2 regions of the Glutamicibacter sp. NPDC055354 genome follow, and region 1 is predicted to be linked to the other one. Evidence: predicted binding sites of a transcription regulator. Region 1 holds the regulator's gene; the other holds the start of a gene.

The links. The regulator HspR, encoded in region 1, represses chaperone genes until heat shock. The targets are predictions, from matches to a motif close to AAGTTGAGTCNNNNNGACTCAACTT.
Region 2: a site for HspR is predicted at 8,378-8,402, ahead of ACWICV_RS15925 (ATP-dependent Clp protease ATP-binding subunit). Genes of this name have one in related genera too.

What each region holds. Positions count from the first base shown of each region.
Region 1 is NZ_JBSHMB010000001.1:1,466,746-1,481,699, forward strand. Features, by position in the region: gene ACWICV_RS06860 (septum formation family protein) at 1-588, shown strand, start outside; gene clpB (ATP-dependent chaperone ClpB) at 662-3,250, opposite strand; gene ACWICV_RS06870 (DinB family protein) at 3,421-3,915, shown strand; gene ACWICV_RS06875 (GNAT family N-acetyltransferase) at 3,946-4,413, shown strand; gene ACWICV_RS06880 (TerC family protein) at 4,722-5,906, shown strand; gene ACWICV_RS06885 (YccF domain-containing protein) at 5,980-6,390, opposite strand; gene trmB (tRNA (guanosine(46)-N7)-methyltransferase TrmB) at 6,517-7,374, shown strand; gene ACWICV_RS06895 (GNAT family N-acetyltransferase) at 7,425-8,051, shown strand; gene ACWICV_RS06900 (heat shock protein transcriptional repressor HspR) at 8,048-8,476, opposite strand; gene ACWICV_RS06905 (DnaJ C-terminal domain-containing protein) at 8,590-9,564, opposite strand; gene ACWICV_RS06910 (nucleotide exchange factor GrpE) at 9,650-10,231, opposite strand; gene dnaK (molecular chaperone DnaK) at 10,245-12,098, opposite strand; gene ACWICV_RS06920 (PLD nuclease N-terminal domain-containing protein) at 12,348-12,566, shown strand; gene ACWICV_RS06925 (small multi-drug export protein) at 12,649-13,122, opposite strand; gene ACWICV_RS06930 (DEAD/DEAH box helicase) at 13,314-14,855, opposite strand.
Region 2 is NZ_JBSHMB010000004.1:177,715-192,668, forward strand. Features, by position in the region: gene ACWICV_RS15885 (HutD family protein) at 1-247, opposite strand, end outside; gene ACWICV_RS15890 (thymidylate kinase) at 257-877, opposite strand; gene ACWICV_RS15895 (helix-turn-helix transcriptional regulator) at 1,088-2,578, shown strand; gene ACWICV_RS15900 (alpha/beta hydrolase family protein) at 2,589-3,251, opposite strand; gene ACWICV_RS15905 (hypothetical protein) at 3,305-4,024, opposite strand; gene ACWICV_RS15910 (GNAT family N-acetyltransferase) at 4,277-4,693, opposite strand; gene ACWICV_RS15915 (hypothetical protein) at 4,703-5,290, opposite strand; gene ACWICV_RS15920 (VOC family protein) at 5,295-5,651, opposite strand; gene ACWICV_RS15925 (ATP-dependent Clp protease ATP-binding subunit) at 5,802-8,360, opposite strand; gene ACWICV_RS15930 (response regulator) at 8,490-9,164, opposite strand; gene ACWICV_RS15935 (sensor histidine kinase) at 9,478-10,662, shown strand; gene ACWICV_RS15940 (hypothetical protein) at 11,290-12,495, opposite strand; gene ACWICV_RS15945 (NAD(P)/FAD-dependent oxidoreductase) at 12,819-14,096, shown strand; gene ACWICV_RS15950 (NAD-dependent epimerase/dehydratase family protein) at 14,200-14,954, opposite strand, start outside.

The DNA.
Region 1 (14,954 bases):
GAACCGGAGAAGCCCAAGCGTCAAAGTGCCCAATGGGCCTTGATGATTGTCGCCGTTCTCGCACTGGCCGCGGCAGTGGTTTTCGTGGTGTTGAGACTAGTGGATCCCCCTGCTTCGCCAACTGCGAACAACGTGGAGCGCAACGAGAATCCAGGCCTCGACGGCATTGTTGCCACCGAGATGCCTCCAACCCAGTTGGAGCAAGGCGACTGCCTGCGCGGATTCAATTCGCCATTGGATCCGCAGACGGTCGTGACCTGTGATTCCTCCCATAACGCCCAGCTGATCGGCATCTTCCAGGTCACCGGCGAGGAGTACCCGGGAGCCAACGTGCTGCTCACCCAATCCGAAGACCTGTGCAAATCGGTGTCACTGGATCCTCGTGCAGGGCTGGACTCCACCTGGACCTATCACTTCTCGCGTCCCTCTGAGAGCACCTGGGGCCAGGGCGACCGCACCGTTTCATGCTTCCTGAGCCTGTCCGAGGGCGACGTCCGCAACTCGTTGCTGCCCGAGGGCGCTACGGATGGAGAATCGGAGAACTCCGAAGAGGAGCCGTCCAAGGCACAGGAGACCACCGACAGCTAAGTCTGCGTTCAGGAAAAATGGCGAGGGCATGAACGGAATTCCATCCGTTCGTGCCCTCGCCATTGCCAGGCTCCTAGGCCTTCTTGGCAACTTTGAGCTTGTCGCCAACTTCGTCCAGGGTGACCTCTACGGTATCCCCGTCCTGCACCGTTCCAGCCAGGATCTCCTTGGCCAGCCGGTCTCCGATCTCGCGCTGCACCAGGCGGCGCAGCGGACGAGCGCCGTAGGCAGGATCGTAACCGGTCAGGGCCAGCCAATCGCTGGCGGCCTGATCCACCTCCAGGTTCAAGCGGCGGTCGGCCAAGCGCTGTGCGAGCAGGTCGATCTGCAGCTTGACGATGCTGCCCAGCTCTTCGATGCTCAATGGGTCGAAGAGGATGACCTCATCGAGACGGTTCAAGAACTCCGGCTTGAACGATGCATTGACCACGCTCATCACCGCTGACTTCTTGGCCTCGTCTTCCATGCTCTGGTCCACCAGGAACTGGGAACCGAGATTCGAGGTGAGGATCAGAATGGTATTCCTGAAGTCCACGGTGCGGCCTTGGCCATCGGTCAGCCGCCCGTCATCGAGCACCTGCAGCAGGATATCGAATACTTCCGGATGCGCCTTTTCCACCTCGTCCAGCAGAATCACCGAGTACGGGCGGCGGCGCACAGCTTCGGTCAGCTGCCCGCCCTCTTCATACCCTACGTAGCCCGGAGGGGCACCGACCAGGCGCGAAACCGCATGCTTCTCCGAGTATTCGGACATGTCGATCCGCACCATCGCCCGTGGATCATCGAAGAGGAAGTCAGCCAGGGACTTGGCCAGCTCGGTCTTGCCGACACCGGTAGGACCCAGGAACAGGAAGGATCCGGTAGGCCGGTTCGGGTCGGCAATGCCGGCGCGGGTACGGCGAACGGCGTCAGAGACAGCGGCAATAGCCTGCTTCTGCCCCATCAGGCGCTGCCCGATGATTTCTTCCATATCCAGCAACTTCTGGCTTTCGCCCTGCAGCATGCGCCCGGCCGGAATACCGGTCCACGCCGAGATGACTTCTGCAATGTCATCCGCGGTGACTTCTTCGGCAACCATGGTGTGCGTATCGGCCTTATCGGCTTCGGCAGCGGCCGCCGCATCCAGTTCCTGCTGCAGCGTTGGGATCTCCCCGTAGAGCAGGCGAGAGGCCTTCTCCAGGTCGCCCTCGCGCTGGGCCTTGTCGGCCTGGCTGCGCAATTCGTCGAGCTTGACCTTCAGGTCGCCGACGCGGTTCAACCCGGCCTTCTCCGCTTCCCACTGGGAGTTCAGCGCGTCCAGCTGTTCCTTCTTGTCGGCCATGTCCTTGCGCAGCGCATCCAGGCGTTCCACCGAGGCTGGATCCGTTTCATCGGACAGCGCCAGCTCCTCCATGGTCAGCCGGTCCACCTCGCGGCGCAGCTCATCGATTTCCTCCGGAGCCGAGTCGATCTCCATGCGCAGGCGGCTAGCGGCCTCATCAACCAGGTCGATGGCCTTGTCTGGCAGCTGGCGGCCGGAGATGTACCTGCTGGACAGCGTGGATGCTGCCACCAAGGCGGAGTCCGCAATGGAAACCTTGTGGTGCGCCTCGTAGCGCTCCTTCAACCCACGCAGGATGGCAATGGTGTCATCCACGCTGGGCTCGCCGACATACACCTGCGCGAAGCGGCGTTCCAGGGCGGGATCCTTCTCGATGTTTTCGCGGTACTCGTCCAAGGTAGTAGCACCAATCAAGCGCAACTCGCCTCGGGCGAGCATTGGCTTGAGCATGTTCCCCGCGTCCATGGCGCCTTCGGAGGCTCCGGCGCCGACCACGGTGTGGATCTCGTCAATGAAGGTGACAATCTGGCCATCCGAAGCCTTGATCTCTTCCAATACCGACTTCAGCCGCTCTTCGAATTCGCCACGGTACTTGGCCCCGGCGACCATGGCACCCAGATCCAGCGAGATCAGGGTCTTGCCACGCAGGGATTCCGGCACGTCGCCCGCGATCATGCGCTGGGCAAGCCCCTCAACTACAGCGGTTTTGCCAACGCCTGGCTCGCCGATCAGCACGGGGTTGTTCTTGGTTCGGCGGGAGAGCACCTGGACCACGCGGCGGATCTCGCGGTCGCGGCCGATGACTGGATCCAGCTTGCCCGAGCGCGCCAGTGCGGTCATGTCGGTGCCGAACTTCTCCAGGGACTGGAAGGTGGCCTCCGGATCCGGATTATCGACCTTGCGGTCGCCACGGATGGTGGGCAAGGTGCCCACCAGCAGTTCGCGGGTGGCCCCGAATTCGCGCAGCGCGTCGCCGGCCTTGGTCTGGTCTGATGCCAAGGCGATAAGCAGGTGCTCCGTGGAGACGTAGGTGTCCCCCATTTCTGCGGCAGCCGCTTGGGCGTTGCTCACAACCTGCAGCAGCTGTCGGGAGTACTGGGCCTGGGCCACTGAACTGCCGGAGCTGGAAGGCAATGCGTTGATGACAGCGCTTGCCTTGACCGAAAGCGCGTCGACATCCAATCCGGCGGTCTTCAGGAGGGCGACTGCGACGGAGTCGCGCTGGTCCAGCAAGGCCTTCAGCAGGTGCGCAGGTTCAATCTGCGGATTGCCTGCGGTTGAAGCGTTCATCCCGGAAGCCGAGAGAGCTTCTTGGCTCTTAGTGGTGAGTTTGGTGTCCACGCGCATCCTTTCTCTAATTGGGTGAACCCATAAACTTGAGTGTACTTAACTCAACTCTACTCGCACTCTTCGTATTCCAGCTAGAGCAAGATTTTCGAAAGATTTTCTATTTCACTTGCCCCAGAGGCAAAATCCCTTGTCACTAACGATTTGCCGACTTAAGATAAGGCATGGACAACCCGGATTCCAAAGACATTTTTTCACTGACCCGCGATGATATGGTCCAAGTTTTCATCGATCAGCACCGGCAGATGCTGCTTTCCTGCACCGGCGGACTGAGTGAAGCCGAAGCCAGATTGAAGTTGGTTGAATCCAAGACCACGCTGCTCGGGCTGGTGAAACATGCGATCTTCGTGGAACGGGTCTGGTTCGGTGAAGCAGCCACCGGCCGGAGCCGTGCAGAGCTGGGCATTGCCTCTTCGCCCAGCAAATCATTCGACTTGGAGGCTTCCGACACCATCGATTCGATTCGGCACGAATATGCCCAAGCCATCGAACTGTCGCATCAAGCAGTCGAAGGCAAAACAGGGGATGACGTCTTCTCAGGCAACCGGCGTGGACCGCTGCCGCTGCGCTGGATCCAGCTGCATATGCTGCGTGAATTGGCACAGCATTGCGGACACGCAGATATCCTGCGTGAACAAATCCTGGCCGCGCGGAAATAGCGTGCCGCCCTCAACCGGTAGACTCCGGGCATGCCATTAGAACTCCACCCGCTTCCCGCTGAAGAATTCCAATCGTGGATGGCACGAAGTACCGCCGAGTACGTATCGGACCTTGTTGCCGCTGGCAGTTCCCAGCGCAAGGCGCAGGAAGATGCAGACCGGACCATGACCCGGGCCCTTCCCACCGGATTGCCAAGTTGCACCAATGCGGTATTCACCCGGGAGCATGGCATTTTCGGCGATGTGGGCTATGTCTGGATCGGCCACGACACCTCAGGTGATCCGGCTTCATGGTGGGTTTGGGACATAGTTGTCGACCCCGGGCACCGCGGCAAGGGGTTCGGACGCCAGGCCATGAATTTGGCCGAAGAATACGCCCGTGCCCACGGCGCACGTACCCTGGGGCTGAATGTGTTCGGTTTCAACCAGAGCGCTCGCGGCCTCTATGAATCGCTTGGATATGAAACCACCAGCATCAAGATGCGCAAGTCGCTCTAGCAGCGCCTAGTTCCTGCCGCTGGCCCACGTTGCTCCAAGCGAACTGCATTCTTCGAATTGCTATTGATGCCTACCCAACTGCACAAAGACAAAGTACATTACAGATCATCATGACATCCACGGACCAAGATTTTTCCAGAAGCATCGCATCAGGATAAGCTGGTAGAACGTAAGGGAGTATTCATAATCGTTGAATCCGTCAATACGCAGGACTTCATGGTCCTGCCGGGTTTTGCGGCCAGCCCCGGGGTCGGTGAAGAGACTTACTCAGATGCGTTCGCGCGCTACTTACGAAAGCAGGAATCCCTATGGGAGTTTCCCCTATGATTTGGGGAATCACGATTGTCGTGATTCTCGCCCTTCTGGCCTTCGACTATTTCTTCCACATCCGCAAGGCCCACGTTCCATCGCTGCGTGAAGCAGCCATCTGGTCCAGCATCTATGTTGGCTTGGCCCTCGTTTTCGGTGTTCTGGTGCTGGTCTTCGGCGGCATCGACATGGGTGCCGAGTACTTTGCCGGCTACATTACCGAGAAGGCCCTGTCGGTCGACAACCTGTTCGTCTTCCTGATTATCATCGCCAGCTTCCGCGTACCCCGCGAAGACCAGCAGAAAGTCCTGCTCTTCGGCATCGTCTTCTCGCTGATCGCACGTACCGCCTTCATCTTTGTCGGCGCGGCGCTGATCAACCAGTTCGCTTGGGTCTTCTACCTGTTCGGCCTGATCCTGCTGTTGACCGCGGGCAACCTGCTGAAGAAGGATGACGAATCCGATGAGGCCAACAACTTCATCATCCGGATCGCCAAGAAGCTATTCCACACTACCGACAACTATGACGGCGACAAGCTGTTCACCAAGATCGATGGCAAGAAGGTCCTGACTCCGATGCTGCTGGTCATGGTGGCCATCGGCGGTACCGATATTCTCTTCGCTCTGGATTCCATCCCTGCGATCTTCGGACTCACCCAGAACGTCTACATCGTGTTCACGGCTACCGCCTTCTCGCTCATGGGACTGCGCCAGCTCTACTTCCTGCTCGACGGATTGCTGGACCGCTTGATCTACCTGTCCTACGGGTTGGCAGCAATCCTGGCATTCATCGGCGTGAAGCTGATCCTGCATGCACTGCACGAGAACAACTTGCCATTCATCAACGATGGCGAACACGTGATGGTCATTGAAATCAGCACCGGCCTGTCGCTGAGCGTCATTATCGGCGTCCTGGTGCTGACAATTCTCGCTTCGCTGTTCAGCAAGGCAGGCAAGGCCCAGACTGCCATCGGCAACCTGCGCCGCCATGCCAACAGCTACAACGACCTGAGCTACACCTCGGACGCGGTCGAACGCGAACGCATCTACCGCGCCTTGGTGGAGGAAGAAGCGTATGTGAAAACCATGGAAAAGAAGTACCGCGACAAGGCCAAGGACGTGGACAAGATCCGTGTCGAGGTCGCCGAAGCGCACCGCCAGCACGATGAGTACCTCAAGAGCTGATCAGGTTCGTACATAAAGCAAATGGCTGCCAACCCCATCAAGGGTTGGCAGCCATTCGCTGTCTTGGTGCTGCCTAGCGGCGAACACCGCCGATGAAATAGTCCGAAGGCACAATGACCTTGCCCAGAGGCATCAAGGAAACCGGGATCATCTTCAAGTTTGCGATACCCAGCGGGATGCCGATAATCGAAATGAACATCGGGATCGCGGTTACCACGTGCCCCACGGCAATCCAGATACCAGCAAAAATGATCCAGATGATGTTGCCCAGGGTGGAGAACGCGCCTACCGGGCCGTTGTCGACCACGGTGCGGCCAAACGGCCACAGCGCATAGCCGGCAATGCGGAACGAGGCGATGCCGAATGGAATGGTCACGATCAGCACGCAGCAGATGATGCCCGCCAACACGTAGCCCAAGGCCAGCCACAGGCCGCCGAAAAGCAGCCAAATAATGTTGAGAATACCGCGCACTAAATCAGTCATGGTTATATTCTCTGTCTTCTGCCTGTTTTACTCCATCGGGGATCCCCCCGATTTTCTTCTAGGGGTGTCCAATCCCCTACAGTTCGGCAAGCATCGAAGCAGCTTGCTCGGCTAGGATTAATCATCATGAGCGAATCGAGCGAGCAGCAGCGCCCAGCCCACGGCACTGCCCCTAGGAACCCAGACCTTTTCCGTGCCGAGCCGGTATCCTTCGTGCGCCGCGGCAACCGCCTGCAGGGCCGCCGTGCCAGCGCCTGGGAGCGCAATGCCGATCAGTACGTCATTGAGCCGCCCCGCAAGATCGCCGACACTTCGGTTGCCGATGACTTCCAGCTCGATCCTGCCGAGGCTTTCGGACGCACCGCACCGCTGATCGTGGAGATCGGCACCGGCCTGGGCGAATGCATCGCCAACGCCGCCAAAGATGATCCCGAGCGCAACTACCTCGCCGTTGAGGTCTACCGTCCGGGCCTGGCCCAGCTGATGCTGAAGGTCGAGTCTTTCGGCATCGCCAACGTCCGCGCAGTGCAGGCCAATGCACCAGAGGTTCTGGATGTCATGCTGGACGAGAACAGCGCCGATGAGATCTGGATCTTCTTCTCAGATCCATGGCACAAGCCGCGCCACCATAAGCGTCGCCTGATCAAGGCCTCGTTCCTCGACAAGGTCTCCCGCGTGCTCAAGCCGGGAGGCACCCTGCGCTTGGCCACCGACTGGTCCAACTACGCCGAGCAAATGCGCGAAGTCCTCGAAGCCCATCCGGACTTCGAGAACCAGCATCATGGCAATCTGTCCGGCACTGAGAGCAACCTGACCAAGGTGCGCCGCGAGGGCATGGAAGGCTTCGACCCCGAGCCAGAATTCACCGATGCCCAGGGTGGCTGGGCCCCGCGTTTCGAGCGCCGGATCCTGACCAGCTTCGAAGGCAAGGCGCTCAAGGCTGGTCGTCTGGTCTTCGATCTGGCGTACACCCGCATCGGCTAGTCGCGGAAATAAAGCATTGAAGAGGCCATGGAATCCATAGGATGGATTCCATGGCCTCTTCTTCTGCGCTAAGTCTGCACTACGCCCAAGCTCCGAGAATGGACTATGCCGGGGTGCGGCTAGAACAATTGTCAATGGACCACGCCCCGGATCTGATCCAGCTCGCAGCCAACGGCCAGTTGGATGAAGCGTGGTTTGCCACCACTCCATCGGCCGAATCCATGCGCTTGGATATCCAGCGCCGCTTGGCATTGCAGGAAACTGGCGAGATGGCTCCCTTTGCGATCATCGACCTGTCCACCGGCAAAGCGGTGGGGGCCACGACTTACTTGAATATCGACGCGGCAAATCACCGCGTGGAAATCGGCTCAACGTTCCTGGCCATGCCAGCCCAAGGCACCGGGATCAATCCAGCTGCCAAGTTCATGCTGCTGCGCCGGGCTTTCGAGGAACTGGATTGCTATTCAGTGGCTTTCTGCACGCACTGGCACAATGCCGCTTCACGCGCCGCGATTGCACGGCTCGGCGCCAAGCAGGATGGCGTGCTGCGCAATCACAAATATGATCCAAAGAGCGGTACCCTGCGCGATACGGTGGTGTTCTCAATACTCCCGCACGAATGGCCTGCCGTGCGCACCCAATTGGAAGCGCGCTTGGCCCGGCACGGACGGATCTAGCGTCCGATAGCGCGGCGCGCGGTAAACAGCGTCACGGTCGGTTCACGGCGTTCAGGGCGCATGCCCCTAGCCAACGAAACGATGTCGCCTCCAGCGGTACCCGCAGCGAAGATGCGAGATTGGCCCTGGCGTACGGCGGAAAGTTCTTGGCGAAGCCCATTGACTTCGGTTTGCAGATAGGCGACTTGATCTTGCAGGTCCAGGATGCGCTTGATGCCCTCGAGCGAGACGCCTTCCTTGCTCAAGGCCTGCACCTGGCGCAACAGCGATACGTCGCGCTGCGAGTAGCGGCGTTGCTTTCCGCTCTGGCGGCTGGGCGAAACCAAACCAATGCGGTCATACTGGCGCAGCGTCTGCGGATGCATGTCTGCAAGTTGCGCGGCGACGGAAATGACGAAGACAGGTCGCAGGTACTCCCCGTTCACGTTGCTTCTACCACCTTTCTGCAAGGACCTTGGATTCGGTCCCTATTGACTTCGAGTCTATCTTCCCTGCCCAGCCAATTCGATGAGGGGGCAGGGAAGACAGCCTATTGGGTTCAGAGCTTGGCTTTGGCAGCCAAATCCACTCGTGGATCCTCGCCCTCGGTGGCTGATGCGAAGTCCTCCACGGCCTTCTTTGCAGCATCCGAGAGGTTCTGCGGAATCGCGACATCCAGGACGATCAGCAGATCGCCGGTGGCCTTGGAGGTCTTCACGCCGCGGCCCTTCAGACGCAAGGTGCGCCCGGAGTTGGATCCAGCGGGAACCTTCACCGCAACGGAATCCCCGTCCAGGGTCGGTACGTGGATCTTTGCTCCAAGCACCGCTTCAGCGAAGGTCACCGGCACGTGGATGCGGATGTTGTTCTCTTCGCGCTTGAAGAACGGGTGCTCGCTGACCTTGACCTTGACCAGCAGGTCACCGTTGCCGGCAGCACCAGGCTGGCCCTTGCCGCGCACGCGCACCGACTGGCCATCCTTGATGCCCGCCGGTATGCGCACGTCAATGACCTCGCCATTCTGCTCGCGCAGGCCAATGGTGGTGCCCTTAATTGATCCGGAGAAGGAAATCGTGGTGCTCGCCGTGCGGTCAGCACCCTTGCGCGGTGGTGCGCTCTGGCCGAAGCCGCCGCCACCGAAACCGCCGCCACCACCGAAGAGGTCGGAGAAGTCCGGCTGCCCGCCGCGGCCACGTGGGCCCGCTCCGCCGCCTCCGAAGAGGTTGGAGAAGATGTCCTCGAAGCCGGCTTGCCCGCCGGGGCCGCCCGGTCCGCCACCAGCAGAGAATCGCGCTCCGCCGCCCATGGCACGGATCGCGTCGTACTGCTCGCGCTCTTCCTTGTCCGAAAGCACCGAGTTGGCTTCGGAGATGTCCTTGAATTTCTTTTCAGCGGCCGCATCACCCTGGTTGGTATCCGGGTGGTACTTGCGCGCAAGCTTGCGGTACGCCTTCTTGATGTCCGCCTCGCTGGCGTCCTTGGAGACGCCCAGAATGGCGTAAAAGTCTTTTTCGATCCAGTCCTGACTTGCCATCAGGGCCCCATCCTTTCAGTGCCAATTCGACACTGCCCACTGTCGAAGACTCGGCAGTGGGCAGTATCGATTGTGCTATTCGTGGCTATTCGCCGGTTGCTACCAGCACCTGAGCTGCACGCAGGATGATGGTTCCCTTGCGGTAACCGGTGCGCAGCACCTGTCCCACGTGGTCGGCTGGAATCTCGTCAACAGCCTGGCGAAGCAGGGCTTCGTGGATGTTCGGGTCGAATTCCACGCCGGCCTCGTTGATGCGCTCCAGGCCATGCTGAGCCAGAATTCCATCCAGCTTGTTGGCGATCGATGCGAACGGGCCGTCGGCGAGGTCGCCGTGGGCTCGTGCCGCATCGATGTCGTCAAGCACCGGAAGCAGGGTGTTGAGCACGGACTGCACGGCGTTTTCACGCGCTACGGCCCGGTCGCGTTCCACGCGCTTGCGGTAGTTGACGTATTCGGCCTGCAGGCGCAGCAGGTCGTTGCGCAGTTCGGTTTCCACCGCACCGGCCTCTTCCGGCTGCGCCGAATCGGCTTCAGCGCCAGCAGCAGCTTCGTTCAGGATCGCCTCGGCCTGACCCAGGGCGTCAGCGGTTGGCTGCTCGTTGGCGGCCTCTGGCTGGTTCTCCGGCTCCTGGCCGGAGTTCTCGTTCTGGTCCTTTGCCTCGGACATATTCCTAAACTCCTTACTTCTTGTCGGCTTCGTCTTCGTCGATGACCTCGGCGTCGACGATGTCTTCATCAGCGTTCGGTGCCTGCTCGCCCTCAGGAGCCTGGGCGCCCTCGGCCTGCGCGTTGGCGTAGATTGCCTCGCCCAGCTTGGTCTGCGATGCCTGCAGCTTCTCGAACGCGGCCTTGACCTCGTCGTCGTTGTCCTGCTTCTCCAGGGCAGCCTTCAGGGCGTCGACGTCAGCCTGGACCTCGGTCTTGACCTCTTCAGGCAGCTTGTCTTCGTTGTCCTTGATCAGCTTGTCTACGGAGTAGGCAGCCTGCTCAGCGGCGTTACGGGTCTCAGCGGCCTCGCGGCGTGCCTTGTCCTCTTCGGCGTGTGCTTCAGCTTCCTGGACCATGCGCTCGATGTCTTCCTTGGACAGCGAGGAACCACCGGTGATGGTCATCGACTGCTCGGTGCCGGTGCCCTTGTCCTTGGCGGATACGTGCACGATGCCGTTGGCGTCGATATCGAAGGTGACCTCAACCTGCGGAATGCCACGAGGAGCCGGTGCGATACCGGTCAGCTCGAAGGTGCCCAGCGCCTTGTTGTCGCGGGTGAACTCGCGCTCGCCCTGGAAGACCTGGATGGATACCGAAGGCTGGTTGTCCTCGGCGGTGGTGAAGGTCTCCGAACGCTTGGTCGGGATCGCGGTGTTGCGCTCGATCAGCTTGGTCATCACGCCGCCCTTGGTCTCAATACCCAGGGACAGTGGGGTGACGTCGATGAGCAGAACGTCCTTGCGCTCGCCCTTCAGCACGCCTGCCTGCAGCGCTGCGCCCACGGCGACAACCTCATCTGGGTTCACGCCCTTGTTCGCTTCCTTGCCGGCCAGGTCCTTGACCAGTTCAGCAACGGCTGGCATGCGGGTAGAACCGCCAACCAGGATCACGTGGGCGATGTCCGAAACCTTGACGCCTGCCTCGGCGATGACGTCGTTGAATGGCTTGCGGGTGCGCTCCAGCAGGTCCTTGGTCAGGTCCTGGAACTTGGCACGCGAGAGGTGCTCGTCCAGGTGCACTGGGCCTTCCGGGGTCACCGAGAGGTACTGCAGCGAGATGTTGGTGCTGGTAGCCGAGGACAGTTCCTTTTTGGCCTGCTCAGCAGATTCCTTCAGGCGCTGCAGCGCAATCTTGTCCTTGGACAGGTCCGCGCCCTTGGCCTTGGCCTGGGCCAGCAGCCAATCCACGATGCGCTGATCCCAGTCGTCGCCGCCCAGGCGGTTGTCGCCTGCGGTGGAGCGGACCTGGATGGTCGAGAAGCCGTCGTCGTCCTTGCCGACTTCCAGCAGGGAAACGTCGAAGGTGCCGCCACCGAGGTCGAAGACCAGGATGAGCTCGTCTTCCTGGCCCTTTTCCAGGCCGTAAGCCAGCGCAGCTGCGGTTGGCTCGTTGACGATGCGCAGGACGTTCAGGCCGGCGATCTCGCCAGCTTCCTTGGTGGCCTGGCGCTCTGCGTCGTTGAAGTATGCAGGAACGGTGATCACCGCGTCGGTGACCTTCTCGCCCAGGTACGACTCAGCGTCGTTCTTCAGCTTCATCAGGGTACGAGCCGAGATTTCCTGAGCAGTGTACTTCTTCTCGTCAACGTCAATGGTCCAGTCGGTACCCATGTGACGCTTGACCGATGCGATGGTGCGGTCGATGTTGTTGACAGCCTGGCGCTTGGCGATATCGCCAACCAGGACTTCGCCGCTCTTCGAGAAAGCAACGATCGACGGGGTAGTGCGGTTGCCTTCCGCGTTTGCGATAACGGTTGGCTCACCACCTTCGAGCACGGAAACTACGGAGTTGGTGGTTCCTAGGTCGATACCTACGGCACGCGACATAATGGCTCTCCTTTGCCTTGGTTGAAAGTACTAACGCTGAGGACATTTATCCTCATTGAGCGTTCTGCACTCAAGTTTACTCAGCCGCTTTCGACTGTCAAATCAACTTGAGCGAAGGTGACTCAACTTTGCGTTCTGCTCATTTCAACTGCCGTGGTGAGAGAATAATTCCCATCCTGAAAAAATTTTTCATTCATCCGCTTTCAACGCTTCCAGCGGGCGGGAAAAGCGGCAGCTAGGAGCCACCTCATGGAAACGAAGCGCAAGTTCCAGGATCTGCCACCGGGCGGAAAGATCGCGGTCGCCTCTGCGGCAATTGCCGAGCTGACCTTGATGGTTGCGGCACTGCGGGATTTGTACAAGCGCCCCGCCGAACAGGTCAAGGGTCCAAAGCCGGCATGGGCAGCGGCCAGCATGATCAATTTCCTTGGCCCCATCGCCTATTTTGCTTTTGGACGCCGCAAGTAATCCCTTGGCATTCCATAGCCACTGGAAAGCAAGCCGTCCTCGTTGGTTCGAGGACGGCTTGTTCGCTTTCAGCGATTTCCGGTTAGCCCATCAGGCTAATTCCCCGGGCAGCCAGAACGCCAAACGCGGTGCCCCACAAGATAATCGAGATGATCTGCCAGATGATCACCTTCTGCTTATTGGCGCCGAAGGAGACCAAGGCAGCCGAGGTCACCTGCGAAGGCAGGATGGTCTGCCCCAGAAGGCTCACCCCGGCAATGCCGTATTTATCGAAAGCTCGGCGCAGCTTCTCGAACTTGCGTTCCTTCTTCTCCGAGTCCTTGCCCTTGCGAACCTTGTTGCGCACGGCGTGGGCGCTGTTGACGAACAACAGCATGGAAATCACGTTGCCGATCACGGCGGTGGCGATGGCAGCAACCACCGGAACACCGATAACCACGCCAATGGCCGAACCAAAGTAGGACTCGATCAGCGGAATGGCAGCTAGCAAAGCAACAGCCAAGAACTGTAGCGGTTCTGGGAAGGACGCGGCGAAGTTCTGCAGGGATTCAATCATGGCTGGTGCTCCTGAAGCGGTGAAGGTTAATCGGCGACTCGTTGCTTCAATCCTATGTATCGCCTAGTCGAGGAGGGATCAATCAGCGGAGCTAAACTTTTGACGCGCAATTTCCCGGGTATAACGCAAAACTCCCCCGCATCCATTGGGATGGATGTGAGGGAGTACTCCGCAAGGATTAGTGCCAGCGCCTAGTTGCCACGACCAGCTGGGCTCGATGCGCGACGCGGGCCACGCGAACGGCCACCGGTTGCACCGCCAGCGGCATTCCGGCCGTCGGTTCGCGGTGAGCGCGAAGGGCTCGACGGGCGTTCAGCGTTGGCACCTCGTGCGCCGCGGGCTGGACGGTCAGAGTTCGCACCGCGGGCGCTGCGCGCTGGACGCTCGCCCTGGCTAGCGCCGTCACGTTCCGTACGGCGGCGTTCGCCGCCACGGCCCTGGGCTTCGGCAGCTGGCCTGGCGCCACGCGCCGGGCGCTGGCCGCGGCCACCGCGGCCGGCACCTTCACCGGCAGGCTTGCTCTTGGCAGGATTGCGCTTCTGCTGAGCCGGAGCAACGTAGGCAACCGGCTCGGCAACTTCGCCGACGACCTTGGCCACAACCGGAGAATTCAGGTTGACCTTTTCGAAAGGCACCTTCAGTCCGGCCTGCTTCAGCAAAGTCGAAACGTCGCCCTGCTGATCAGGGGTGCAGATGGTCACTACAGTTCCATCCGAACCCGCACGTGCGGTACGGCCGGAGCGGTGGGTGTAGGCCTTGTGCTCTGCTGGTGGATCTACGTGGACAACCAGCTCCACACCATCAACGTGCACGCCACGAGCGGCTACGTCGGTGGCGACAAGAACCTTCGCCTCGCCTGAAGCAAAAGCAGCAAGGTTGCGGTCACGGGCATTCTGCGAGAGGTTACCGTGCAGGTCTACCGCCGGAACGCCAGCCTTGGACAGGGTGAGCGCCATCTTCTTGGCGTGGTGCTTGGTGCGCATGAACATGATGCGACGGGCAGTGCCCTGGGCCAGAACGCGGATCAGGTCCTTCTTATCATCGTTGCCGATGACGAAGACGTGGTGCTCCATGGTGTTCACAGCGGCCTTGGGTGCATCCACCGAGTGAATGGTCGGGTTGCTCAGGTAGCGCTTGACCACCTTGTCCACACCGTTGTCCAAGGTAGCGGAGAACAGCATGTGCTGGATGCCGGTTGGCATGCGGTCCATGATGCGGCGAACTACAGGCAGGAAGCCCATGTCGGCCATGTGGTCGGCTTCATCCAGCACGGAGATTTCCAGCTGGGACAGGTCCACGACCTTCTGCTTGATCAGGTCATCCAGGCGGCCCGGGCAGGCGATGACAATGTCCACGCCCTCATTCATGGCCTTTTCTTGGCGGCTCTGGGCCACGCCACCGTAGATCACGGTGGTACGCAGGCCTGCGGCCTTTGCCAGGGGGTCAACGGTCTTGGCAATCTGGGTCGCCAGTTCACGGGTTGGAGCCATGATCAGCGCTCGTGGGAAACGGGCCTTGCGGCGCTGTGGGCGATCTGCCAGCCGAGCTACCAGGGGCAGCGAGAAGGCCAAAGTCTTGCCGGAGCCGGTCTGGCCGCGGCCCAGGACGTCGCCGCCGGCCAAGGTCGACGGCAAGGTGGCTTCCTGGATCGGGAAAGCGGCTTCGATTCCGCTGGCAGCAAGGACCTTCGACAGGTATTCGGGCACGCCGAGGGCGCTAAAAGTTACGGACATATTCAAACTTTCTCTCTGATTCGCACGCCTGTTTCAGGCGTTGGGTTTCGCCGAGCCAGGAGGAAGTCCGCAACATGCAAGGCCAAGGAAGGCCTGCTG
Region 2 (14,954 bases), on a different contig from region 1:
CGAAATCGCCGGCGATCAACGTGAAGACTTGAGCCGAAGGCGACGGAGTGAAGGCTGCAGATTTCTCGATAGAGCGAATCGACAGTTGCCAGGTTGATTCCCGCAGTTCGCTGGACCGCAACGTTCCGTCCTGCGCCAGAATGCCGCTCGCAATGAGCCGGACCTGCCCTAGCTCCCATTGCTTCTTGGTGCTTTGCGCCACTTCGAGAATGGAACCCGGTGCAAAAGATGCTTGTGCTTCGCTCATGGGACGAGTCTACTTGCCGCTGACCAAGCGAAGTTGTTCAACCAGCTGGGATGTGGGCAGCGAGGCATCAAGAGTTATCCAACCGTGCACTTGCGCAAGGCGCAGATACTCATTTCGACTGTCCCTGAGATACTCCATGCTTTCGTCGTCTTTGCCACGGGAATTGATCCGCTCAAAGGCAAGGATGGGGTCGATGTCGAGCAGGACAATTCTCGCGTGCTCGATACTTTTCGCCGCAAGCCAGGGGAGAAGCAGTCCCGGAGGATGGCCGCGTAAGCGCCGCAGCACTAATTGGCAATACAGGTGCCGGTCCATCACGCTGAGTCCGGGAGAGCGGGCCGCGAAAAGCATATTGCGGGCAACATTGAAGCTGCGGATGGAAGTTTCGAAGAAATCCTGGGTGAAAGTCGGGAACGTGATTCCCAGGGCGCGAGAGAATTTGGTAAGCCAGCTCCGCGCGGCGACGTTTGCGAGCCTATGAGCCTGAATGCGATCGTTGCGCAGCTGCTGTACTAAAGCTTCAATAGTGGTGCTTTTGCCTGCGCCATCGGTGCCGACGATGACCAAAGTCCGGGGTGGATCGTGGGCATGGCGCGGGGCCGGTAGGGGGCGGGTGGAGACTGCGTGCATGGTGCTCCTTGCGGGATCTCTTTGTAGTTTCAACGTTTGCGCTTCGCTGAAGATTCCGCAGAAAGGCTGTGCATTTGTTGAGAGTAGCTCGCCGGGGAAGCAGGGAAAGAACCGTGAATATTTGCTTCCGCGTCACTGCTGGGCGATTGAATTACGGGTTGAATCCGGAAGATCTAGAAATTTTCACGATCCTTGGCATAACCTTGTCATGTGACTGCAACCACATGGAATCGCTCAGTGAACTCAGCCGGCAATGGCGCTGGCAGCGAAGATACAGAACTCGACGCCATTGCTCTCGGCCGCAGAATCCGCTTTCTGCGCAAGGGCAAGCAACTGACCTTGGATGATGTCTCGGCGCTCGTTGACACCGCGCCGAGCCAGTTGTCGCTGATTGAAAACGGCAAGCGCGAACCGAAGCTATCGCTGCTTAAGTCCCTGGCTGGAGCCATGGGGGTTGGAGTCGACGATCTGCTGGGCACCGAACCGCCATCGCGCCGTGCTGCTTTGGAGATCGAATTGGAACGTGCCCAACGCGGTCCACTGTACGAGTCCTTGGGATTGCCTACCGTTCGTGTTGGCACGCGTCTGCCCATGGACGTCCTGGAATCCCTGGTGGGACTGCAGCATGAATTGGAACGCCGCCTGAACGAGCAGGCCGCGACCCCTGAAGAAGCCCGTCGGGCCAATACCGCTTTGCGCCATGAGATGCGCCAACGCAACAACTACTACAAGGATATCGAGCAGGAAGCCGCCAAAGTCCTCTCTGCAGTTGGCCACGATTCAGGGCCGCTCTCGCATCATCGTGCAGCAGATATCGCCGAGCATCTGGGATTCAGCCTGCGCTTTGTGGGCAATCTTCCGCATTCCACGCGTTCGGTGACTGACCAGAAGAACAAGCGTATCTATCTGACGCAGGCGAACCGCTCGGAACATGATCCTCGTTCGGTGTTGCTGCAGGCGCTAGGGCATCACGTATTGGGTCATAGGACTCCAACCGATTATTTCGATTTCCTCTCGCAGAGGGTCGCGACCAACTACTTTGCCGCGGCGTTGATGATGCCGGAAAAGTCCACGGTGGACTACTTGCGGCGAGCTAAGAACAACCGTGAGTTGGCCATCGAGGATCTGCGCGATGCTTTCGCCGTGTCCTATGAGTCCGCAGCCCACCGGTTCACCAACCTTGCCACCGAGCATCTGGGGATGACCTGCCACTTCCAGAAGGTCCACGAATCGGGCATCTTGCACAAGGCTTATGAGAATGACCGAGTGAACTTTCCAGCCGATCACACCGGTGCCATTGAAGGACAAACCATTTGCCGGTATTGGACAAGTCGCGTGGTCTTCGAGCAGATGGATAAGTTCCGTTCCTTCGAGCAGTACACCGATACCGTCAATGGGACCTTCTGGTGCACGGCGCGCACCGAGCGCCATTCCTCGGGACTGTATTCCTTGTCCATTGGCGTGCCTTTTGAGCATGTGAAGTGGTTCCGCGGGCGGGATACCAAGGAGCGCTGCCAATCCACCTGCCCGGACGAGAACTGCTGCCGCCGTCCACCTGCTGACCTATCCAGCCAGTGGTTCGGCAATGCGTGGCCGGCTACGCGCGCTAATACCCACTTGCTGGCGGCCATGCCAACCGGAGCCTTTCCCGGAGTAGACGAAACCGAGGTCTACCGATTCCTGGAAAAGCAGGTGGACTAGGACCGTTGGACTATGCGATGTGCTTGGAGATGAAGGCAAGAGCAGTTTCCGCCAGCCACGCGCCATCCTGGGCAACGGTGCGGCCGGAGCGGGCTACCTTGAAGGAATGGTTGCCACCTTCGAACCAGGAAAGTTCGCTGTGCTCGTTCAGCTTGCTGGCGACTTCTTCCATCTTTTCGGGGTTGGCAAAGGGATCGCGGGTGCCTTCGAGGAAAAGCATCGGCACCGCAATCGGGTAGAGATGCTCATCGCGTAGCTTCTCTTCCTTCTTAGGCGCGTGCAACGGGTACCCCAGGAAGATCAACCCTGCCGAGGGCATGCCCTCGGCAACTGACAGGGAAGCGATGCGCCCGCCAAAGGACTTTCCTGCCGTGAAGATTGGCAGGCCTTCAGCCAAGTGTTCTTCAACCCAACGGCGGACCTGGTGCCACACTGCGACCGCCGCTGGCGCTTTGTCGGGAAACTTCTTTCCAGCATCCATGTAGGGGAAATTAAAACGCAGGACGCTGGCACCCAGATTCGCAGCGGCTAGCGCAAAGCCGGCCATGAAATCATGATCCTTTCCAGCACCTGAACCGTGTGCGAGCACGATGACGGCCTTCGCCGCCTTTGCTCGGTCCCAGAGCGCGCTGAGTTCCAGGTCTTCGTATGGAATGGAGAGTTCTTGGGTCATAGGTACCACCCTAGGGGCTGAGGGCCCATCAACTGATCATGAAAGGAAATGAACTACATTTCCCAGTCCTTGCGGAGTGCCGTATCGGTGTCATCGCCATTTCTGGCCAGTACCGTCAGCTTTTCAACTTTTTCGCCGGTCGCCGCACGCTCGTTGATCTTGAGCATCATATTTCCCGAGATGAAGATCGATGCGGGCATGTCGTATTCGCCGTCGATCCATGGACCGTCTGCGAGGGTGACGACGAGTTCGCCAAGCGCAGGCGACTCGACTTTCTCAACGTAGGCGTGGGGGTCAGCGGGCAGGCATGTGCGGTAGATTTCCAGCTCAGTGATTTCAGCGCCGCATAGGGATTTGTAGGTATCGTTCATGGCGGACAGCCACTGCATGTACTTTTCCGAGGCCCAGGCTTTGCGGTCCTCGGGATCGGCACCAGTACGAGCCCGGGTGAAAGTTCCTGAGTTATTGCCGTCTTCAGTAGCGAAGGTGACAGATTCCAATTCCGGCGAGGCCTCGCCTACGCTTTCGAACATGATTCGGCCCATCATGCGCAGCTCATCCTCGTTGGTTTCGTAGCTTTCCCGCATCTGGGTTCCAAACTTCATGCTGTTATCCAAGAAGATATTGATGGCACCAGGTGCTGGAGATTCCCAAGAAGTCATTAGGTTGTAGGGATACAAGAAGCCTTTGGTGGACTTGATGCCAGAGTTTTCTTTCCACATCTCAATTTTGGAATCTGCCCAGGCCTGTCCCGAATTGGCGTTGGCGTCCAACTCCGCGGGTCCAGGCTCGGGGGCGGTTTCACCGGGTTCACCGGTTTCGGCCGCGGGCTGTGCCGCCGGAGTGGAGCCAGCGACGGAAGCCGCCCTCGAATCGGCTGGCGCTGCTTGTTCGGGAGCTGCATTGCACCCTGCTAGAAGCAAAGCCAACGATGACAGGGCAATGACCGAACGGGTGCGCAAGAATAACTCCTCATTATCGATGAATGGTCAGTCTATACAGGCCAGGCAGCGAAGGGAGAGCTGTTACGAGAATTTGGCAAAGGTCCGGATTGCACCGGGACGGAAATCCGACGCTTCCGTGAGCCCCATGGATTCGTAGAAGGCACGTTGCCCGGGTTCATCATCGGTGATCAGGACCAGCTGACGCACATGCTCATATTTCACTAGTACGGCAGAGAACAAAGCACGGCCTACGCCGGGGCGATGCGTAGATGGACGCACCAGGATGTCCTGGACGTAGCAGATGGTGGCATTATCCGAGACCACGCGCACAAGGCCGATTAACTGGTGGTCTACGTCGTAGGCGTAGATTACGCATGCTGAATTCTTCAGGCCTTCGAATAGTACGTCTGGGTTGTCTGTATAGGCGCTCCAGCCCACCGCGTTGTAGAGCGAGAGTATTTGTTCCTCGGAAGGCACCTTAGTGGTGGAGAGTTCCATCGAGTCCTTTTACTGTTGCGGGGAAACCGAAAGGATCTCCGCGTTGCTCAGCAACGGATGCTTCACCAGTTCTGTTTCCAATGTGTGGATGATGGCTTGGGCGGAGTCGCCGTTGTAAACGAACACCGGGCCATCATGCCGGTAGTAGACATCCTCATGCCATCCGATTTCGCCGTCACCCAATGCATGCTGCAGGGCCCTGACTGTTGGCTCCAGATCCGATTCCGATTCGGCCCCAAGCCTGGTTCGAAGCAAAACGTACTCGCTGCCGCCTACTTCGGTGCGTTGTCCATCAATAATCAGCCAGGAACCATGCCCCAGTCCTCCATCGATGAGCGAAGAGAGCAATTCGGAAAACAGCTTCTTCGGTTCGGGGGTGGCCACTTCAAGGTTAATGTCGCTGGAGATCGGCTCCTCGGCCGCGTCCAATGTGGTCTTGGTGCTGATGATGGTTCCGGAAGACTTGTATTTGGGCAACAATGTATCGAGCAGGCCCGCCTCATGATCTTTGCGCAGGCGTTCGGTCATCGGCTGGGCAAAATGGATCTGCACCCGGTGGGTCGAAGCCTCCGATGATTTCCTGGCGAACAGCGACATGTCCTCAGTCCTCGTGTGGGTCGGAAATGCAAAAGACGATTCCGTAAGGATCGCGCATAATGGTCCAGCCAAAAGTGGGATCTTCGGTGTGGTCCTCAACGCGTGTTGCGCCAGCGGCTGTGCAACGGGCGACTTCCTGCTCGCGGCTCGTGCTTGCTTCCAAGTCGAGATGAACCCGGTTCTTGCCGGCAGTGATCTCATCAACTTTTTGGAACCCCAACCTCGCGCTGAAGCCAGGGACGCTGATCATGGTGAACCCCGGGTACTGGCCCAGATATTTCCCGCCCAGAACAGCCCTCCACCAAGCCGAGGCAGCTTTCTCGTCAAGGGCATCAAGGGTGATCATTCCAATGTTCGCCATGCAGTCAAAGGTACCGGGAGTCTTCCTGCTTAGCTAGAGGTTGACTGCATTTCTGCAGCTGACTAGCGCACTTTCTAAGTGAAGAAAAGGGGCTTGCTTGGCCGGGACGGAAGTCCCGAGCAAGCAAGCCCCTTTATGGGCTATGCCGGCCTAGCTATCGAAGTAGTTTGGCGCGTGCTCGTTGTGAGCAGGTGGAGTCGGCATCTCGACTTTCTTCTGCACCTTCAGCGTGCCAGCGGCATAGTCCACCGAAACGGTGTCACCAGCGGCAAGCGAATCACTGATCAGCAGGTCGGCAATGGCATCCTGTACCTTGCGCTGTACCAGCCGGCGCAGCGGGCGAGCGCCGAACTCGGGGTCGTAGCCTTCGTTTGCCAGCCACTGCACGGCAGCGTCGCTCACCTCCAGCTTCAGCTCCTGGTCCACCAAGCGAGCTTCGGTCTCGGCGATGACCAGCTTGACGATCTGGCCAATCTCGGACTGCGAGAGCTTGGAGAACAGCAGTACCTCGTCCAGCCGGTTCAGGAACTCTGGGCGCATGAACTCGCGTACCTTGCCCATGACCTTGGCCCGGATTTCTCCAGCCTCGCTGGTGGCATTGGCGGAGGTGAAACCGAAGTTTCCGGCCTTGTTGGCCAAGTACTCGCCGCCGAGGTTGCTGGTCATCAGGATCAGCGTGTTGGAGAAATCGACAGTGCGCCCGGCTGAGTCGGTCAACCGGCCGTCATCGAGTACCTGCAGCAGCACGTTGAACACGTCCGGGTGGGCCTTCTCGATTTCATCGAGCAGCACGACCGAGTACGGGTTGCGGCGGATCTTCTCGGTCAGCTGGCCGGGCTCGTCATGGCCGATGTACCCCGGAGGTGCGCCAATCAGGCGCGCCACGGTGTGCTTCTCACCGTATTCGCTCATATCGACGCGAACCAGCGATTCGGCCGAACCGAAGAGGTTTGCAGCCAGGGCCTTGGCCAGTTCGGTCTTTCCGACGCCGGTGGGACCCAGGAAAAGGAACGAGCCGATGGGGCGACCTGCTGGCGACATTCCGGTACGGTTGCGACGCACGGCGCGTGCCACAGCGGCAACGGCATCGTGCTGGCCGATGACCGAAGCATGCAGGGAATCTTCCAGCGAAGCCAAGCGCGCCTTGTCATCTCCCGAGATGCGCGAGGTGGGGATGCCGGTGGATCGGGAGATCACTTCCGAAATCTGCTTCTCATCCACTACCCGGGTGACCCCTGCATCGCCGGCCTCCTCAGCAGCCTTGATGCGCGCGGTCATTTCCACGATGTGGTCACGCCATGCGCCAGCTTCTTCGAATCGTTCCTCGCCGATAGCGCGTGACTTCTCACGCTCGGCGTCTACCAATTCGGCACGCAGGGACTGCACATCCTCGGCATCTCCAGCAGCGATGGACCGCCGGGCACCGGCGATATCGATCAAGTCGATGGCCTTGTCAGGAAGCTGGCGGTCGTTCAAGTAGCGGGCAGAGAGCGTCACCGCGGCCTTGAGCGCTTCGGGGGTGTACTGCACCTGGTGGTGATCCTCGTAGGATTCGCGCAGGCCGTCCAAAATGGCCAGCGCCGTTTCCTCCGACGGCTCGGCGACAGTAACCTTGCCGAAGCGCCGAGCCAGCGCGCTGTCCTTCTCCACCTTGCGGAACTCATCGAGCGTAGTGGCGCCGATCATGTGCAGCTCGCCACGCGCCAAACGCGGCTTGAGGATATTTGCGGCGTCCATATTGCCGGACTCGCCAGAGCCTGCACCGACCAGCAGATGCATCTCATCGATGAATATCAGCACCTGCCCCTCGGCTGCGGCTACCTCGTCGAGCAGGCCGGTGAGCCGCTGCTCGAAATCTCCGCGGTAGCGGGTTCCGGCGAGCATGCCCGGAAGATCAATGGAGATCAAGGCCGCATTGCGCAGTTGGGCTGGTACCTGGTCATCGATGATGGCGCGGGCCAGTCCTTCGGCAATGGCGGTCTTGCCCACGCCTGCCTCGCCAATCAGCACAGGGTTGTTCTTGGTGCGACGGGCCAGGATTTCAATAACCTGATCCAGTTCCTCCTTGCGTCCGATCACCGGATCAATCTGGCCGTCGGAGGCCAGCAGGGTCAGATCGGTTCCGTAGCGTTCGAGCATGGACACGTCGGACTCGGAATCGGACTGGTTCTGGGCATCGTTTTGGCCACGCTGGGCCTGCTCCATGGCGGCTTGCTGCAAAGACTGGCCGGTGATGCCGTGCTGCGCCAGGAGCTGGCTGACCGGAGATTCCGGGTTGAAAACGAAGGCCAGGAAAAGATGATCAGGGTCGATGTAGGTCGAACCGTAGTTACGAGCAACCTGATAGGCGTCAAAGAGGCTGCGCTGAGCTGCCGACGATAGGTGGGATGGCTTCTCGCCCTTCTCCTGGGACTTGGGCATGCGCGCGATGGCATCTGCACTCAAAGCCTCGATGTCGATACCCATGGCGGTCAGGTGCTCGCCGACTGGTTCGGTGCGCAGCAGAGCCATCAGGAGGTGCAGGGAATCAATCTCGTCGTGGCCATGCTCCTGGGAAATCGCTGCCGCGGTGGCTACCGCTTCGTGGGTGCGGGCGGAAAGGAGGCGCGTGAGGTCGATGGGACGTGCTGCCTGAGCACGTGAAGACAGGAATCGAGAGAGGAATTCCTCAAACGAGCCATCTGACGGTGCGCCGAAAAATGCTGGCAAGTGAGCCTCCTAATAGAAACTTGAGCGGTCTATGCTCATGTTCAACGCATATGGCGCGCAGATATTCCCGAACCAGCCGGGCAAGGTGTCAAAGAGGTTGACTTCACACTAATAGCTGGAAAGCAGGCGCTAGTCTTTGGGGATGTCGATAAGGCCCATACGCGCGGCCGCAACCAGAGCCTGGACCCGATCGCGAACATTCAGCTTAACGAAAATCTTCGCCATATGGGTTTTAACCGTAGTTTCGGAAATAGTCAGAGTTCTTGAAATCTCGGTATTGTTTAGCCCGCGTGCGAGCAGTTTTAGAATCTCGAATTCCCGATTGGTAATTCCCAAGTCATAGGCCAGTTCTTGAATGTCTTGGGAATTATCCCGGTAAGCTTCGCGAACCGCAGAAACTAGATCAGAAGAAACCGACGGGGAAATGGCTGCAGTTCCTTGGTGAACGGCATGGATCGCATGAATAATTTCATCTGGTTCAGAGTCTTTTACCAAGTATCCGCTGGCCCCAGCGGTCAGTACCGGAACCAGGTAGTCGTCAGAAGAAAAGGCGGTAATAGCAAGCACGGAGGGGCTGTCTTCGGCAGATTTGATTGCTTTAGTAGCGCTAACCCCGTCCATTATCGGCATCTGCAAATCCATGAGCACAACGTCCACTTGATTGCCGCTGCAATACTCGACGGCGGCCTGTCCATTTTCAACAGAATTAACCGTTACAATTCCGGGGTCTGTTGCTAGGATTGTGCCCAACGCATGCCGAATTAGAGGTTCATCATCGACAATAAGGACCTTTATTTGTTCCATCTGATTCCTCTGATTCGATGCGGGTGGCCTCATGTTGGCCTGTTCACCTGAAAGTATATAAGTTGATCTGATGTGGAGTTTGATATGAAGGGTTTGAAAATGCTGGCCGTAGCAGCATTAGTTCTGGCACCATTGACCGCCGTGGCAGCTCCTGCATCTGCCGCGAGCTCTCCAGCCTCCAGCAGTGGCAACGTTGCTACTCCTGCTGGCTTTGGCTCAGCCTTCTCGGAGTGGTTCTGCAAACGCTACGGCGTCGCCTGCCCATAACGCGGTTTATTTGACTTGATCATCTGAGCCGGGAATTATTCGGCATATGACTGGACGACTAAAGGACACCCTGACCAAGCTCTTCGCTGGTCGGGGTGTCATTGTTTGGACTGGTATTGCGGTTCTGATCGCGGTTTCCAGTAGTGAGTTCGTGACTCTGCTGGAAGACGGATTTAGTGGTTCGTCGGATATTTCGGTTCGAGGCGCGTTGCTCGGCGTAGGACTGTGCGCAATTCTTGCGCTTGGTCTTCGCTGGGTTGCCGTATCCGTCGGGTTGTTTGTGGCAGTTGCCTATTTCTTCCTCACGGACGGCGCCTTGTTCTTCTGGACTGTCGTTTCATTCATGATTTTTTCGGCGCTGGCAGCTACGGCCAGTGCCATGAGCGTTAGGGCCTTATTCCTAACCTTGTCCGCAGCGTGGATGGTGCAGTTCGGCATCCAGTCCGGGCAAGACGCGGTTCTGCTTGTCGGGATTGCCCCGTTGACGGCGATGGCGTTCTTCTTAACGAGGAATATTTACTTGCTGCGCGAGAAGAACGAGCTCGCTCTTCGGCAAATGCATACGGTCAAAGAGCAGACTCGTCTTGCTGTCGACCGGGAGCGAAAGAACATTGCCCGGGATCTGCACGATATTGTCGCGCATGACATCACGGTCGTGGCCATGCAGTCGAAGGCCGCGAAGTTCGCAAACGATGGTCAGAAGGCCCTCGAAGCTCTGGATGTCATCGCCAAACTGAGTACTGAGACTTTGCACGATTTACGCCTGATGCTCAATGTCCTGAGGGCTGATGGGACCATGGCAGATCCCTCGTCCCAGGGCATTGATAAGCCGGCCGCTACTACTGTTTACGCGCTTCAGGGTGCAGAACTTTTCGTTCAGAGGCTAAAAGAGGCAAATTTCGAGGTGAGCTCCACCACTGACGAGAAAATTTCCGAATTACCCCGTTCTGCACAGACTGCGATTTATCGGGTCATGCAAGAAGGTACAACAAATGTGATAAAGCACGGTGCCTTGGGCGGGAAGTGCACCTTCGAACTCACGGTCCAAGGGGCAGAGGGCATCCTGGAAATTACTAATCAGATGGGGAATTTCGACAAGAAGGCGAGTGGGTTGCCCGAAGGCGGGACAGGCCTGATTGGCATGGGTGACAGGATGCGTGCATTTGGTGGAAAGTTTGCAACCAGTTCCGAAAACGGTGTTTGGGCACTGCGCGCAAGCATCCCGTTCTGACCCCTACCCTCCTACTAAAGTATGATTTCGGATTTTCGCAGGACGCGATAAGTTAGACATGTATCGGTGAAGACCGATCACCGGGAAGGTACTTGGTGGTGTTTTGCGAGTGGCATCACTAAGGATCCGAGGGTGATTAAAAGGTACGTTGCATTGCGTAAACGGACTGATCTTTCATCGGCGCTGTGCCCCCATCGCACGCCGTTGTCTGTCAGTAATGCAACGTACCTTTTATAACTTAAACCCAGCCCGTGTTTCTGCGTTCTGCCTCACACCTCAGGTCGGAATGGGCCTGCGTGGCGGGGTGTTGCGCCTATGGAGAGCATTTCCTGTCTGGGAAGCGAGAGCGCATGAGTACCCAGGCAGATACGGTTGTTTGGCAACAATAAGGCCTGGCCGTGGAGCCTAAGGGCGGCTTTGATAGCAAGACGGCAGATGCTGCGATCAACGCAGAAGCAACCGCAGATTCTTTGGCCGTGAAGGCCGGCGAACCAAGCGGGGCCCATGGTTCGATCGCCTGCCGTGGCACGACGCCGAGCTGGCCACGCGCATCGGCTAGTCGATGAATCAACGGCAAAGGGTGCGAGAACTCGAATTAGTTCTCGCACCCTTTGCCGTTGCTGGTGGTTAAGCCTCGGAAGCCTCTGCCTCTTGGGTGTCTTTCAAAACATGATCAGAAACCTTGGCCAGCGCTCGTTCCAGTGAAGAGCGCAAGACCACAGGAATCGTGATCTCGTCATTAATCTCGACAAGGCCTTCGCGTTCAAAGACGCGCAGCAGGGACTCGACCTGGGGGACAACCTCCTCAAGGCTGGCAATCAGGTGATGCTGCTCGGCGGGAAGGTCATCTTCGGTCGGAACTTGCAACGCGAACTCGGCACGTGGCGGTGTCGATGATGCGGCATTGCTCAACACGCCGGCCACCATCTCGGCGATCTGCGCCTTGCCCGGCTGCTCCAAGGTGTTGATCAGGATGTGCGAGTAGAGAACCTCTGCAATCAGCTCCTTGACCAAGCGGGCGCCTTGTCCGCTGGATGCCAGCAGCGCATCGCTGAGCGACTCGGTTGGGGTTGCGTTCGGTTCCTGGTAGCGCAGCATGGCCGTGCCGATCAGGGCGTCCCAGTATGCCGATAGGCGTGGAATGTCGGCTAGCGAAGAAACGGCAGTGCCGTCTTCCGGCTCCCACTGGGCATCCTCTGGAACGCCGGCGGATTCATCGACCTTGACGAACAGGCCCAGCGCGCTGGCCGCATCCTGCAGCGTATCGCCGGTGAGTACGCCAGCTGGGGTGGTCGGCTTGCCTTCGCCAACCCAGTTGATCAACTCGCGAGCCGCAAAAACGAAGGGCATCGCTTCGAGGCTGCCGTTGGCCTCATCATCTTCGAGATAGGGTGCCACGATGGGTGAATCGCCAGCCATGCGGGAGAGGAATTCGAAAGTCTGCTTGAAGTCATCCACGCTTCCGCCGAAATTAGCGGTCGTGCCCAGGAAAGTCAGGTAATGCTTGAGGATCGCAGCGCTGGCTTCCGAAACTTCCTTGCCCAGCGACGTCAAGTGGCCCAGCTGTTCACCCAGAATCGTCGGATCCAGGGTTTTGACGTCAACGCTCTGGCGCAACTGGGCATGCACGGTCAGCAGGGTAGTGAGCCCTTCGAGCGCTGCGCGGGTCTCGCTGGCTGCCTGGCCCTCTTCGTGGAAGTGGCGGAAGAGCGAGGACTTGAATGGCTGAAGAGCTTGGCGCACTTCGGATTCAAAAGGCACGCTGCTGGCGCCGGAACGGCGGGCTGGATGACCCTGGGCAGGCTTCTTCTTGGCTGGTTTACGTGAGGCCATGAGTGTGGTGCAGTTCCTTAGAAATGGCTGATCGGCGGGATTGGTAATTCGCTTCTCTCCAGTCTACGCAGGACGCGCTGGAGGCGAAGTTCCCGATGGGCGATAGTGATGCAGCCTCTGGGGAAAGTGCCCGTACGGGAGGAAGTACTTGTTGAAAGTTCGGAATAGGCAATCATTTACCGCAAGAAACACGAACCTCCTGCCGGTGTGGTGGCGCTCACCGTCGAATCGTCAGGACGCGTTGATTTTCCCTGGGGATCGCGCGACAGTGAAGACATGCGGGCTCGTGTGGAGAGGCCGTCGAAATGCTAGGAGAGTGGATCATGGCTGGAGTAGGCGTGCCAGATCATGTCGTTGTTGTAGGCGCTGGCTTTGTTGGCCTGTCGACCGCTTGGTACCTGCAGGAAGCTGGCATTAAGGTTACCGTCGTGGATCGCGGCGGCGTCGCGTCCGGTTCCTCTTGGGGTAACGCCGGCTGGTTGACCCCGGCTCTGACCCTGCCCATCGCGGAGCCTGCAATTTTCAAGAACGGCCTGAAGATGATGCTCGACCCGGCATCCCCGCTGTACATTCCGCTGAAGGCCGATGCCAAGTTGCTCCGCTTCCTGATCGGTTTTGCCTGGCACTCGACCCCGAAGAAGTGGGAAGAAGCCATGCGGGTCTACTCGGAAATCGGCGCAACCGGTTTGGATGCCTTCGACGAAATCGCGCAGGCGACTTCGGCAGGGCCGGGCGTGCAGGAGCCGACCAAGCCGGCAAATCCATTCTTGACCGGATTCACCTCGCTCAGCGACCGCGATGCGCTGCTGCATGAATTCGAGATGATCGAGAAGACCGGCGGCGAAGTTGATTACGAATTGCTCACCGGCGACGAGTTGCGCGGCATCGAGCCGACCCTGTCCAATAAGGTCGCTGCGGGCGTAGCCATCAAGAACCAGCGCTACATCAACCCGCCGAAGTTCATGGATTCACTGGCCGAATCCGTCATCGCCCGCGGCGGCGACATCATCGGAGCCTTCAACGTCACCGATGTGCGCGACAATGGCGGCTCGGTCACCGTCATCGGTTCCGAAGGCCGTTCAATCACCGCGGATCACGTGGTGCTGGCTACCGGTGCTTGGATGACCGACATGGCCAGCAAGTTCGGTGTGAACGTTGTGGTTCAGGCAGGCCGCGGCTACTCGTTCACCGTGGAGCCGGAGCACATGCCAACGCACCCGATCTACTTCCCGACCCAGCGCGTTGCCTGCACCCCGCTGGGCGATCGCTTCCGCATCGCCGGCACCATGGAATTCCGCGACGCCAACCACAAGCTGGAGCCGAAGCGCATTGAGGCCATCGTTGCCGCTGCGACCCCGGTCTACCAGGGGATTAACTGGGAGAACCGCAAAGAAGAATGGGTGGGTGGACGCCCATGCACCGCGGACGGCATGCCACTCATTGGCCAGACCGGATCCTCGCGCGTGTCGGTTGGCGGCGGCCACGGCATGTGGGGCGTTGCGCTGGGACCGCTGACTGGCAAGATCCTGGCTGCCCAGATTGCTGGCCAGCAGGTTCCAGGCATCGCCCGGCACTTCAACCCCTTGCGCAAGGGGTTCTAAGCGTTTCGGTCTACACCCGGAACGAAATAAAACAACCGGCTTGCGGTGCATCATGGCGATGCGCTGCAAGCCGGTTTTCCTTTAAGGCTGTCTTTTACGCGCTTTAGGCATGGCGGGTTGATGTCCCGGCAAGGATCGCGCGGTAGCCTTCGGTAAATCCCGGATACTGCAGTTCAAGCCCGCTGGCTAGCAGCTTGGAATTATCGAGCCGGCGGTCGGCAGCACGTCGTGCCGGGGCTTGTCCTGCCTCTTCCGGCGCAGGCAAATGAAGTTCCTTGGCCAAAAATTGGTAGACCTCGCCTAGCTGGGCTGGGGTGCTGTCACTGGCCAGGTAGAGGCCAGCGGCTTGCTCTCCCAGCGCCGCAACGTGAACGATGGCCGCGGCCAGGTCATCGCGGTGGATGCGGTTGGTCCAATGCGAGCCCGCGGGAATCTGTGCGGTTCCGGCGGTGACGTGATCGATGAGCCGGGTGCGGCCCGGGCCGTAGATTCCCGACGCCCGCAGGATTGTTACCGGCAGGCCGCTGCCGGCGAGCGCTGCCTCGGTGTGCGCAAGGACCTGCGCGGTGGGGCTAGCTGGGGCAAGCGGTGCTGATTCGTCGACGAGTTCTCCGTTGGCGCCGCCCATCACTGCGGTGGAGGAGATGTAGATAAGCCGGCGAAGATTGGGGCATTGGGCTGCCAGCCGTGAAGCCAGTTCTTTGGCGACCCGCAGATAGCCGCGCGTGTAGCCATCGGCATCGCGGGTGGCTGGCACGGGAGTGAGCACGACGATTTCGGTCTGCGGATCGATGCTTGGCCACTGGGCGGCATCGAGCAGGTCTACGCTGTGGCCGGTAAATCCTGCGGGCAGCTTCT